DNA from 3 places in the Janthinobacterium aestuarii genome. Region 3 is predicted to be linked to each of the others. Evidence: predicted binding sites of a transcription regulator. Region 3 holds the regulator's gene; each other region holds the start of a gene.
The links. The regulator LexA, encoded in region 3, represses DNA repair genes until DNA is damaged. The targets are predictions, from matches to a motif close to ACTGTATNNNNATACAGT.
Positions count from the first base shown of each region.

Region 1: OPV09_RS26090 (DNA topoisomerase IV subunit B) is a predicted target of LexA. The motif match lies at 1,719-1,736, and genes of this name have one in related genera.
Region 2: dinB (DNA polymerase IV) is a predicted target of LexA. The motif match lies at 2,264-2,281, and genes of this name have one in related genera.

Region 1 is NZ_CP142523.1:5,783,957-5,788,503, forward strand. Features, by position in the region: gene kdpA (potassium-transporting ATPase subunit KdpA) at 1-1,263, opposite strand, end outside; gene kdpF (K(+)-transporting ATPase subunit F) at 1,263-1,352, opposite strand; gene OPV09_RS26090 (DNA topoisomerase IV subunit B) at 1,815-3,812, shown strand; gene OPV09_RS26095 (molecular chaperone HscC) at 3,812-4,547, shown strand, end outside.
Region 2 is NZ_CP142523.1:65,881-70,427, reverse strand. Features, by position in the region: gene OPV09_RS00275 (S9 family peptidase) at 1-2,158, opposite strand, end outside; gene dinB (DNA polymerase IV) at 2,301-3,485, shown strand; gene OPV09_RS00265 (recombination-associated protein RdgC) at 3,604-4,500, shown strand.
Region 3 is NZ_CP142523.1:4,995,127-4,999,673, forward strand. Features, by position in the region: gene rpsR (30S ribosomal protein S18) at 12-302, opposite strand; gene priB (primosomal replication protein N) at 318-626, opposite strand; gene rpsF (30S ribosomal protein S6) at 647-1,039, opposite strand; gene lexA (transcriptional repressor LexA) at 1,315-1,950, shown strand; gene OPV09_RS22495 (cystathionine gamma-synthase family protein) at 2,040-3,281, opposite strand; gene purF (amidophosphoribosyltransferase) at 3,428-4,547, opposite strand, start outside.

The DNA of each region.
Region 1 (4,547 bases), 790 kb from region 3:
GTACAGGCCCGTGCCCACGCCGCCGAAAATCACTTCGCCGAACTGCATCAACAGCAGCGGCACCATCCCGCCCAAAGGCATGTACGAGTCGTGCATGGAATTGACGGCGCCGCACGATGCGGCCGTCGTCACCGCCGCGAACAGGGTCGAGGAGCTGATGCCGAAGCGCGTTTCCTTGCCTTCCATATTGCCGCCCGATTGCAGGCTGCTGGCCTGCTGGTCCACGCCCAGCGCTTGCAAGGATGGATTGGCTTGCTGCTCGGCGCTCATCACGCCGGCCGTCATGACGACAAAGATCACGGTCATGGCGGCCAGCACTGCCCAGCCCTGGCGCAGGTCGCCCACCATGCGGCCGAAGGTGAAGCACAGGCCGGCGGGAATGAGGAAGATGGCCAGCATCTGCAGGAAGTTCGACAGCACGGTCGGGTTTTCATACGGGTGCGAGGAATTGGCGTTGAAGAAGCCGCCGCCATTCGTGCCCAGCAGCTTGATCGATTCCTGCGACGCGACGGGGCCCATGGCGATCGTCTGCGTCGCCGCCACTTGCGCTTCCATCACGGGCTTGCCGGCCGCATCCAGCACGGGCTGGCCGTCGGCTGTCACCTTCGGCGTTTCATACGCCACGTGATCGAGCAGGGTCACTTCCTTGTAGGCGGAAAAATTCTGGATCATGCCTTCGCCCATGAAGACGACGGACAGGGCCAGCGACAACGGCAGCAGGATGTACAGGGTCGAGCGCACGAGGTCGACCCAGAAATTGCCGATCGATTTGCCCGAGCGCGAGGCGAAGCCGCGCACCAGCGCGAAGATCACGGCGATGCCGGTGGCAGCCGAAAAGAAGTTCTGGCATGCCATGCCCAGCATCTGGGTCAGATAGCTCATGGTCTGTTCGCCGCCGTAGCCCTGCCAGTTGGTATTGGCGACGAAGCTGACGGTGGTATTGAACGAGGAATCGGGGCTGACGGCGCCCAGGCCCTGTGGATTCAACGGTAAAAAGCCCTGCAGGCGCTGCAGGCCGTAGACGAAGACGGCGCCCACGGTATTGAAGACGATCAGGGCGATGGCATAGCTTTTCCAGCCCATGGCCTTGTCGTCGGGCAGGCCGGACCAGCGGTATAGCAGGTTTTCCAGCTTTTGCAGCCAGCCCAGGCCGCGCACGGGCGCATCGCCGGCCACCTTGGCCATGTACAGGCCCAGCGGATAGCCGGCGGCCAGCAGCACGGCCAGGAAAGCCACCAATAACAGTATCGATTGCGTCGTCATCACAGTTCCTCCGCCTTCAGCAGCGCCACCAGCAGGTAGACGAGCAAACCAGCCGAGACGACGGCGCCCAGCACATAAAACGCGTTCATTTGACGCTCCCTAATTTGTCGCAGGCGACGGCGAAGCCGGCCGCCAGGACGAAAAACACGGCAATCAAGCCGAGATACACGAGATCCATTCCCACCCTCATTCAGGTTTGTTTTGATAGTGAGCAGATTAGCCAAAAGGGTCTAAAAAATTCGTAAAGACTGGGGAGGCGCATGTAAACAAGATGTAAAAACGGGGGCTTTACCGCATAAAATCCAGCACAATTGGCGCAAAACCACGCCTGAGGCGCACTGTTGTTGCCCTGGAGTAGCGCTATTGCTCGCGGGACAAGATAGAATGCGCGAGCGTCCGCACAAGGACGCCTGGCCTGCCGCACTGCCCTCCCCCAGTGACGCTGGACGGGATATACTGTATATTCATACAGTTATCACCGCCGCTGTCATTGCGCCCGCAGTGCCCTGGCCTGGCGTTCCAACCACTGTCTTTACTTAGCTTGAACACGTATGGCCACTAAAAAACCAGCATCCGACTACAGCGAATCATCCATCCGTGTCCTGAAAGGACTGGAACCCGTCAAGCAGCGCCCGGGGATGTACACCCGCACTGAAAATCCGCTGCATATCATTCAGGAAGTGATCGACAATGCCTCCGACGAGGCACTGGGCGGTCATTGCACGCACATCGCCGTCACGCAAAACACGGATGGCAGCATCACCGTGGAAGACAATGGCCGCGGCATTCCCGTCGGCCTGCACCCGGAAGAAGGCGTGCCGACCGTGGAAATCGTGTTTACAAGGCTGCACGCGGGCGGCAAGTTCGACAAGGGTTCGGGCGGCGCCTATGCGTTCTCGGGCGGTCTGCACGGCGTCGGCGTGTCCGTCACCAATGCGCTGTCCACACGCCTGGAAATCACCGTCTGGCGCAAGGAAAGCGACGGCAACGGCTTGCACCACATGGTGTTTGCGAATGGCGACGTGATCGAGCCATTGAATTCCCGCCCCGCCCCACGCGACGGCAAGAAGTCGGGCACGCGCGTCACGGCCTGGCCCGATGCAAAATATTTTGATTCGCCGAACATCTCGCAAACGGAGCTGCAACGTCTGCTGCGCTCGAAAGCCGTGCTGCTGCCGGGCGTCACCGTCACACTCACCAACGCGAAGACGGGCGACACGCAGACGTGGCAGTACGCGGAAGGCTTGCGCGGCTACCTGACCGAAACGCTGGCGCAGGTATCGAATGGCGAAACCCTGATTCCCCTGTTCGAGGGCGCGCAGTACGCGGGCCCGGACTCGGAAGGCTTTGCCGAAGGCGAAGGCGCGGCCTGGGTGGTGGCCTGGACGGAAGAAGGCGCCATCGTGCGCGAATCGTACGTCAACCTGATTCCCACCTCGAATGGCGGCACGCACGAATCGGGCTTGCGCGACGGCCTGTTCGGCGCCGTGAAAAACTTCGTCGAAATGCACTCGCTGCTGCCGAAAGGCGTGAAGCTGCTGCCGGAAGACGTGTTCGCGCGCGCCTCGTTCGTGTTGTCGGCCAAGGTGCTGGACCCGCAATTCCAGGGCCAGATCAAGGAACGCCTGAACTCGCGCGACGCCGTGCGCCTCGTCTCTACCTTTACCAAGCCGCCGCTGGAACTGTGGCTGAACCAGCACGTCGACTACGGCAAGAAGCTGGCCGAGCTGGTGATCAAGCAGGCGCAGTCGCGCCAGCGTTCGCTGCAAAAAGTGGAAAAGAAAAAATCGTCGGGCGTCGCCGTCCTGCCCGGCAAGCTGACCGACTGCGAATCGTCCGACATCGCGCGCAATGAACTGTTCCTCGTCGAGGGCGACTCGGCGGGCGGTTCGGCCAAGATGGGCCGCGACAAGGAATTCCAGGCGATTCTGCCCCTGCGCGGCAAGGTCTTGAACTCGTGGGAGACGGACCGCGACCGCCTGTTCGCCAATAACGAAATCCACGATATCGCGGTGGCCATCGGCGTCGATCCGCACAGCGTGGGCGATACACCCGACCTGTCCGGCCTGCGCTACGGCAAGATCTGCATCCTGTCCGATGCGGACGTGGATGGCTCGCACATCCAGGTACTGCTGCTGACCTTATTCTTCAAGCACTTCCCGGTCCTGATCAACAAGGGCCACATCTGCATCGCCCGCCCGCCTTTGTACCGGGTCGACGCGCCCGCGCGCGGCAAAAAGCCGATCCAGAAAATCTACGCACTCGACGACGGCGAACTGGTGGCCATCGAGGACAAGCTGCGCAAGGAAGGCGTGAAACAGGGCGCCTGGTCGATCTCGCGCTTCAAGGGCCTGGGCGAGATGAACGCCGAGCAGCTGTGGGAAACGACGATGAACCCGGACACGCGCCGTTTGCTGCCCGTCACGCTCGGTGAAGTCGACCACATGGCTTCGGCCTTGCGTTTCAATATGTTGATGGGCAAGGGCGAAGCGGCCGGACGCCGCGCCTGGATCGAAGAACACGGCAATGAGGCGGAGGCGGATATCTGATGATCATAGGCATCGACCTGGGCACCACCAACAGCCTGGTCGCCATCTGGCGCGACGGCAAGGCTTCCATCATCCCGAATGCGCTCGGTGAACACCTGACGCCATCATGCGTGAGCATCGATGACGACGGCACTGTGCTCGTGGGCCGCGCCGCGCGCGAGCGCCTGCAGACGCACCCGCAACTGACGGCGGCCGTCTTCAAGCGCTACATGGGCAGCGAAAAGAAGATCGCCCTCGGCACGCAGCAATTCCGCCCGGAAGAACTGTCGTCGATGGTGCTGCGCGCGCTGAAGGAAGATGCCGAAGCCTTCCTCGGCCACAAGGTCGAGGAAGCCATCATCACCGTGCCCGCGTATTTCAGCGATGCGCAGCGCAAGGCCACGCGCATCGCCGGCCAGCTGGCGGGCTTGCGCGTGGAGCGCCTGCTCAACGAGCCGACGGCCGCCGCGCTGGCCTATGGCATCCGCGACAAGGAACAGGAAAGCAAATTCCTCGTTTTCGACCTGGGCGGCGGCACGTTCGACGTGTCGATCCTCGAGCTGTTCGAAGGCGTGATGGAAGTGCGCGCCTCGGCCGGCGACAATTTCCTCGGCGGGGAAGACTTCGTCACCGTGCTGGTCGACGCCTTCCTCGAAGGCAGCGGCCTGCGCGACGCCGTCGGCAGCCGCCTGCTCGACCCGCGCCAGCAGCAGCTGCTGCGCGATGAAGCCGAGCGCGTCAAGCGTTTGCTGTCGG
Region 2 (4,547 bases), 1.4 Mb from region 3:
ACTGCGACAGCATCCATGCCATATTGAATGCGTTCTCGGCGATGGCGTTGTAACGGCCCGAGGCGCCGCCATGGCCGGCGCCCATATTCGTTTTCAGCAGCAGGGGATTGCCGTCCGTCTTGTACGCGCGCAGCTTGGCCACGTATTTCGCCGGTTCCCAGTACATGACCTGGCTGTCGTTCAGGCCCGTCGTCACCAGCATGGCCGGGTAATTCTTGCGCGCAATGTTGTCGTATGGCGAGTAGCTGAGCATGTAGTCGTAGGCCGCCTTCTGGTTCGGGTCGCCCCATTCCAGGTACTCGCCCGTCGTCAGCGGCAGGCTGGCGTCCATCATCGTGTTCATCACGTCGACGAAGGGCACGGCCGCGTGCACGGCGTGGAACAGCTCGGGGCGCATGTTGACGACGGCGCCCATCAGCAAGCCGCCGGCGCTGCCGCCCTGGATGATCAGGCGGCTCGGGCTCGTCCATTTTTCACGCACCAGGTAGTCGGCGCTGTCGATGAAGTCATTGAAAGTGTTTTTCTTCTTCATCAGCATGCCGTCTTCATGCCACGCTTCGCCCATGTCTGTGCCGCCGCGGATATGCGCTTGCGCATAGATGACGCCACGGTCCAGCAGGCTGATGCGGCTGATGGAAAAACTGGCTTCCGTCGAGATGCCATACGAACCATACGAATATAGCAGCAGCGGCGCGGAACCGTCGAGCTTGACGCCTTTCTTGTAGACGACCCACAGCGGCACTTGCACGCCATCGCGCGCTGTCACCCACAGGCGCTGCGTCGTGTAGCGGCTGCCATCAAAGCCGCCGACGATTTCCTGCTGCTTGAGCACCGTGCGCTTGCCGTCTTGCATGCTCACGTCGATGACGGTGGGCGGCGTGACGGGCGACTGGTAGGACATGCGGAATTGCGTGGCGGAAAACTCCGGCGTACCGGCCGCCGTGGCCAGGTAGACGGGGTCGTCGAACTGCACCGTTTTCCAGTTCTTCCGCGCGAAATCATGGATGCGGGCGCGGTTCAGGGCGCGGGCTTTTTCCATCACCACCAGATAGCCCTGGAAGACGTCGATGGACTGGATCACGGCATCCTTGTTGTGCGGCACGACGCTCTTCCAGTTCTTCGGCTGCGGGGCGGTCACCGGCGCGCTGACGACGCGGAAATTCTTCGCCTCTTTGTTGGTCAGAATAAACAGCTGGCCGTCGCGGTGCTCGATGCCGTAGCGATGGCCTTTTTCACGTTTCAGCACGCTCTGGAAACTGCCTTCGGGCTTGCTCGTTGGCAGCAGCAGCACTTCGCTCGTATCCGTGCTGCGCGCAGTGAGCACGAAGTAGCGATGGTCGCGGGTGCGGCTCACGCCGATGGCGAACTGTTCCACTGGCTCGTGGTAGACCTGCTGCAAGGTGCCGCCCAAGGCCAGGCGGAACAATCGGTCCGAGCGCTTGGTGGTGACGTCTTCCTGCGCCAGCATCAGGGTGGCGTTATCGGCCGCCCACGCCAGCGAGGTCACGCGCGGCATGGTGTCGTCCAGCAGCTTGCCCGTCTTCAAATTCTTGACATGCAATTCGTACTGGCGGAAACCCGTCGTGTCGGTGGTGTAGGCCAGCAGTTGTTCATTCGGGCTGATGCTGAATGCGCGCACGGCAAAGAATTTGTGGCCTTCGGCCAATTGGTTCTGGTCCAGCAGGATTTCTTCAAGCGCCTGCGCATCGTAGGCGCCGTTCTTGCCGACAGGACGGCGGCAGTGAATCGGGTATTGCTTGCCCGCTTCCGTGCGCGTGTAATAGTAGAAATTGCCTTGGCGCGCAGGCACGGACAGGTCTACTTCCTGCATGCGTCCCTTCACTTCCGCAGTCACCTTGTCGGCCAGCGGCTGGATCGGGGCCGTGACGGCGGCCGTGTAGGCGTTTTCCGCATTCAGGTAGTCGATCACGGCAGGATCGGTCTTCTTTTGCAGCCAGCGGTAGTCGTCCGTGACGACCGTGCCGTGGCGCGTTTCCTGCCAGGCTGTCTTGGCGGCAACGGGCGCCGACATGGTGGCGACGGTAGCGGTGGCGGCGTCGGCGGCCAGCGCGGATGGCGCCAGCGAGGACAGCAGCAGGGCCGGCAGGATGGATAACCAGGCGGACCGGCGGCGCGCAGCGTGATGGGCGATAGACAAGGCGACTCCTTTGAATAGTTGTGTCAGGATTGTAATCTTGCTATTGAGAAAAGCAACCGCCTTGCGCGTGCGTTTCAACTTGCATCCATGGGCATTTCCAGCGATACTGTATATAACTACAGTATCCCGCCGCGAGGTGTCCTTGACCACATCTGCCTCCCCCCTTCCCGAGCCACCCGCAGCCCGCCGCTGGATAGCGCATCTGGACATGGACGCCTTCTTTGCCTCCGTGGAACTGTTGAAATATCCGGAATTGCGCGGCGAAGCCGTCGTCATCGGCGGCGGGCGCTTGCAGCAGCCCGTGCTGCAGCAAGACGGCACGCGGCAGTTTGCGCGCATGCGCGACTACGTGGGGCGCGGCGTCGTCACCACATCGACCTATGCGGCGCGCGTGTTCGGCGTGTTTTCCGCCATGGGCATCATGAAGGCGGCCAAGCTGGCGCCCGACAGCATCTTGTTGCCGGCCGATTTCGAGGCTTACCGCGACTATTCGGCCCGCTTCAAGCAGGCCGTGGCCCAGTTGTGCCCCATCATCCAGAACGTGGGCATCGATGAAATCTATGTCGACCTGACCGAATACGGCGAGCAGGCGCCGGCCATGGCGGCGCGCCTGAAGGCGGCCGTGTTCGAAGCCACGGGCCTGTCGTGCTCGATCGGCCTGGCACCCAACAAATTGCTGGCGAAAATCTGTTCCGACCTGGAAAAACCGGACGGCCTGACCATCCTGAACCCGGAGGATATTGAAACGCGCGTGTGGCCCTTGCCGGCGAAAAAGATCAACGGCATCGGTCCGAAAGCCACGGCCAAGCTGGAAGCGCTGGGCATTGTCACCATCGGCGAGCTGGCCCGGGCCGACATGGCCATGCTGCGCACGCAGTTCGGCGACCTGTACACGGGCTGGCTGCGCCAGGCGGCGCTGGGCATCGATGATAGGCCCGTGCAGACGAGCCGGGAAACCAAGTCCGTCAGCCGCGAAACGACGTTCGAGCGCGACTTGCAGGTGGTGCGCGACCGCGCCACCCTGTCGGAAAAGCTGGAAAGCCTGTGCACGCGCGTGGCGGGCGACTTGGATAAACAATCGCTGGCGGGGCGCACGGTGGGCATCAAGCTGCGCTTCGAGGATTTCAGCACCGTCACGCGCGACATCACCTTGCCCAGCGCCACGGCGGACGCGGCCGCTATCCTGCGCGCCAGCCGCGATTGCTTGCGGCGCGTGCCATTTGACAAGAAAATCCGCCTGCTGGGCGTGCGCATCTCGACCTTGTCGGACCCGGCCCTCGTGACGCGGCAGGCGCCGGCCCAGGCGGAGCTTTTTCCCGCCCTGTAGCGGCATTCCCCACGCAGCAACAACACCGCGCCAGTCCGCGCTTTTGACGGCATTCCCGTGTCGAAAGTGTAGAATGGCGTTCCCCTGGCACTACTGAAACAAACGGAAGACAAAAACTATGTGGTTCAAGAATCTTCAGATTTACCGCCTGCCCGCACCGTGGGCTTACACGCCAGAACAACTGGAAGAGGCGCTGTCCTCGAACAAATTTACGCCGGCGACCAGCATGGATCTGATGCGCCAGGGCTGGGATACGCCACGCCCGAACGGCGGCCTGGTCCACGTGGTCAACAAACAGATGCTGATCTTGCTGGGCACGGAAAAGAAACTGCTGCCAGCGACCGTCATCAATCAGGTGGCCAAGGCCCGCGCCGCCGAGATGGAAGAAGCGCAAGGCTTTGCGCCTGGTAAAAAGGCCATGAAGGAATTGAAGGAACGCGTGGCCGACGAGCTGCTGCCGCGCGCCTTCAGCATCCGCAGCAACGTCTGGACGTGGATCGACCCCGTCAATGGCTGGCTGGTGGTCGATGCGGCCAGCCCGGCGAAAGCCGATGAAGTCATCAAGCTGCTGTTGAAAGCCGTCGACAAACTGCCGCTGGAAAGCCTGCGCGTGCAGCGCTCGCCCGTGGCGGTGATGACGGAATGGCTGCAAGCCGACGATGCGCCTGCCGGCTTCACGGTCGACATGGATACGGAATTGCGCGCCACGGGCGAAAGCAAGGCCACCGTGCGCTACGTGCGCCACACCCTGGAAGCGGACGACGTGCGCCGCCACATCGCGGCCGGCAAGCAGTGCACGCGCCTGGCCATGACGTGGAACGACAAGATCTCATTCGTGCTGACGGAGTCGCTGGCCATCAAGAGCGTCAAGCCGCTCGACGTGATCAAGGAAACGGAATCGAGCACGAAGAACGACGAAGAGCGTTTCGACGGCGACGTGATGCTGATGACGGGCGAGCTGAGCAAGCTGATGGCCGACGTGGTCGAAGCCTTGGGCGGCGAAGCGACGGCGTAACAGCCGTCATGCCGGTACAAAAAAGGAGCTGCGGCTCCTTTTTTTCG
Region 3 (4,547 bases):
TATCTGACCGATTAAGCGTGGTGCAGATCGGTGTATGGCAGCAGCGCGAGGAAGCGAGCGCGCTTGATTGCGGTGTCAACTTGGCGCTGGTAGTGCGCTTTGGTACCGGTCAGGCGTGCTGGCATGATCTTGCCGTTTTCTTGGACGAAGTCTTTCAGCGTGTCAACGTCTTTGTAGTCGACTTGCTCAACGTGAGCTGCGGTGAAGCGGCAGAACTTCTTGCGTTTGAACAACGGGTTTTGCTGTTTGCGTTTTTCTTTAAGCTTGAGCTTATTTTTGTCGAACTTTTTACCGAATGCCATGTCAGGCTCCTGTATCTAAAATGCGCTAGTCGGGGTGACTGCACTAAAATCAATGATGTGAAACACCAAACTCTTGCTGTTGCGGCTCTTCCTGGCCAGGAAACCCGTGAACTGATACACCCCGCCCAAGCTTGCCTGACTGAACCTGCCTGAGATTTCGCCAGCGGCTAGCGCTGCAACATCAAACTCGGTCAAACGGGCAATCCCTGCTTCCATCTGCTGCGAACTGTGTTGCAATACTGCATTCACAATCGGCAGCCCTGCCGGGGTATAGCGCAATATTTCGCGCTCGGCAATGATGGCGGTTACTTGTAGCTGGTTCAGCGCACGATCCTGGTCAAGAATTAAGCTGCTGCTGCTGCGGCTGGAGCGGCTGCTGGTGCTTCGGTGCGGTGGCTTTTGGCCGCGTCTTCGCGTTGTACCGATTTCATCATCGGCGAAGGAGCTGTTTCAGCTTTCTTCATTTTAACGGTCAGGTGACGCAACACGGCATCATTGAATTTGAATGCTGTTTCCAACTCGACCAGGGTCTCGTTGTCGCATTCGATGTTCAGGCAGATGTAGTGTGCTTTAGGCAGCTTTTGGATCGAGTAAGCCATTTGACGGCGGCCCCAATCTTCCACGCGGTGAACCGAACCGCCGCGGGTGGTTACGCTGGCTTTGTAGCGTTCGATCATCGCGGGCACTTGCTCGCTTTGGTCCGGATGGACGATAAAGACTATTTCATAATGACGCATGCAAACTCCTTCAGGTCGGATTGATAATCGCCCACCCCGGCGTCAAGACGGGTGTGGGAAGGTCAGCCGAAGATTATAACCGTCTTTTGCAAACGTTTCAATCATTCCTTCCACAAGCGCCTGAAAAGCCCGTGCGCCGCCGTGCTTTCCGGCCGCGGACAAGTATTTCTTGCGAAATTCGCCCAAAACACGGAAATCCCCTTGCATAGTGGGCGATACTGTACAAAAATACAGACTGTTCATATAGACAGCATTTTAGTATGCACCCACCGCTCATGATCAAGCTGACAGCACGACAAGAACAAATCCTGAACCTGATCAAGGACGCGATTGAAAACACGGGCTTTCCTCCCACCCGTGCCGAAATCGCCAATGAACTGGGTTTCAAATCGGCCAATGCGGCCGAAGAGCATTTGCAGGCCCTGGCCCGCAAGGGCGCGATCGAGATTTCGCCCGGCACCTCGCGCGGCATCCGCCTGATCGGTGCGGCCGCCGAAGCGCCGCCGTCGAAAGTGCCGGCAGCCCTGCTGATGTCGCTGCCCCTGATCGGCCGGGTGGCGGCAGGCTCGCCCATCCTGGCCCAGGAAAACCTGGAAGCGAGCTACAACGTCGACCCGGCCCTGTTCTCGGCCAAACCCGACTTCCTGCTGAAGGTGCGCGGCTGGTCCATGCGCGACGCCGGCATCATGGATGGCGACTTGCTGGCCGTGAAAAAGGTCGACAGCGCCAAGAATGGCCAGATCGTCGTCGCCCGCATCGGCGACGAAGTCACCGTCAAGCGCTACAAGAAGACGGGCTCCGTCATCGAACTGCTGCCGGAAAATCCGGACTTCAAGGTGATCACCGTGTCACCGGAAGATGAATTCGCCCTGGAAGGTTTGGCGGTAGGCTTGATGCGCAGCTGGCATTAAACTGCATGCTGGGGTCAGACCCGCCGGGTCTGACCCCAGTTTTTAGTTTGCCTCACAACTGGCACATGGCCTAATCACCAACACCGCTCTCAGCCCTCCAACGCTCCTCGGAAATCCTCAAGCAGATCCGCCTCGTCCTCAATACCGACGGACACGCGGATCAGCGATTCGGCGATGCCCATGCTGGCGCGGCGCTCGGCACCCATCTCGTAGAAAATCGTGTGGGCGACGGGAATGACCAGGGTGCGCGTGTCGCCGAGGTTGCTGGCGGGAATGGCAAGATTGAGACGATTGAGGAAATCGAAGCAGTCGATGCCATCTTTCAGCTCAAAGCTGAACAACGAGCCATAGCTGCGGAACAAGTCGGTGGCCAGCGCATGCTGCGGGTGCGACGCCAGGCCAGGATAATGCACGGCCGCCACTCTTGGATCCGCCTGCAGCATGGTGGCCAGCGCCAAAGCGTTCGAGCAGGTGCGATCCATGCGCAAGGCCATGGTTTCCGCGCCGACGGCGATATGATGCGCAGCTTCCGGCCCCAGCGAGGCGCCGAAGTCGCGCAAAGCCTTGGCACGGATTTGCGCGATGCCCCACTGCGCGGGCGCCGCCTTCTTGTAGTTCTCGAAAATGTTCGGATACTGCGTCCAGTCGAACACGCCCGTGTCCGTCAAGCTGCCGCCCAGGGCATTGCCGTGGCCGCCGATGGATTTCGTCAAGGCATTGACCACCAGGCCCGCGCCCACGGCTTTCGGGCGGAACAGATATGGCGTCGTCATCGTGTTGTCGACGATGTACAAGATGCCCTTCTCATGGCACAAGTCGCCGATTTTCTTCAGGTCAGCGATTTGCGTGCGCGGATTGGCGATGGTTTCCACAAACACGATGCGCGTGGCCGGCGTGATGGCCGCGGCCACATTGGCTACATCGGTGGCGTCGACGAACGACACGCCGATGCCCTGCCCCGTCACTGTTTGCCACAGGCTGTTGGTGTTGCCAAACAAAAAGGCCGACGACACGACATGGTCGCCCGCGCGCAGCAACGATTGCACCACGGCGCCGATGGCGCCCATGCCGGTGGCGAAGCACAAAGTCGCCACGGCGTCTTCCATCTTGTTGACCTTGTCTTCCAGCGCGGAGACGGTCGGGTTGCCTTGGCGGCCATAACGGAAGCCCGGCTCCTTGCCCTGGAACACGGACGCGAGCTGGCGCGCATCGGCGTAACCGAAGGCAACGGAAGTATGCACGGGCTTGTGCAGCGAGCCGTGTTCGATACCCTTGCGGCGGTCGTTGTGCAGGATGGTGGTGGTGAAGCCGTAGGTTTTTTTGTTGGTCATGGTGGAAGTTCCAAATACTCGTCTTGCCGCTTAACCCAAGGCAAGTGCTGGGGTCAGTCCCTCCGGGATCGGAATGCGCACCACTGGCGCGCATGCCCCCGACGGGTCTGACCCCAAAAAAAGCCCGGCAATAGCCGGGCCCAGTATCAAGCCTCGGTAGTAGCGAGGTTCAGGTTCAGCTGGGAACGCGGCGTATCTTCGGGCGCTGCCGCCTTCGGATGGTGGCGCGCATATTCCAGGCGGTCCAGGTATTCCTGCGACACGTCGCCCGTCACGTACACGCCATCGAAGCACGATGCCTCGAAGTTCGTCAAGGCCGGGTTGACGTCGGCGATCGCCTGCTTCAGCGCGCCGATATCCTGGTACACGAGGTAGTCGGCCGTGATTTCGCGGCACACTTCTTCCGTCGTGCGGCCGTAGGCGATCAGCTCGTCGCGCGTCGGCATGTCGATGCCGTACACGTTCGGGTAGATCACCGGTGGCGCGGCCGAGGCGAAGATGACCTTCGTCGCGCCCGCTTCACGCGCCATCTGCACGATTTCACGGCTGGTGGTGCCGCGCACGATGGAATCGTCGACCAGCAGCACCACTTTATCCTTGAATTCGGACGGGATCGCGTTGAGCTTCTGGCGCACGGATTTCTTGCGTGCCGCCTGGCCCGGCATGATGAAGGTACGGCCGATGTAGCGGTTCTTGATGAAGCCTTCGCGGTACTCGATGTTCAACGCCATGGCCAGCTGGATGGCGGCCGGACGCGAGGAATCGGGAATCGGCATGACCACGTCGATATGCACGCCTGGCAATTCGGCGCGGATCTTCTCGGCCAGGTATTCGCCCATTTTCAGGCGCGTGGCGTACACGGAAGCGCCGTCGATGACGGAGTCGGGACGGGCCAGATAGACGAATTCGAACACGCACGGGTTCAGGCTGGCATTATCGGCGCACTGGGCGCTGTGCAATTTCTTGTCGGCATCGATGAAGACGGCTTCGCCGGGACCGATGTCGCGCACGAAGCGGAAGCCCATGCCTTCCAGGGCTACGGATTCGGAAGCGATCAGGTATTCGGGCCCCTGCTCCGTTTCATTGATGCCCAGGCACAGCGGACGGATGCCGTGCGGGTCGCGGAAGGCCAGCAAGCCCACGCCGGCGATTTGCGCAACGGCGGCGTAACCGCCCTTGACGCGGCGGTTCAGCACGGTAACGGCCTTGAAGATGGCTTCCGGGTCCAGGTTCAGGCCCGTCGTCGCTTCCTGGATTTCATGCGCC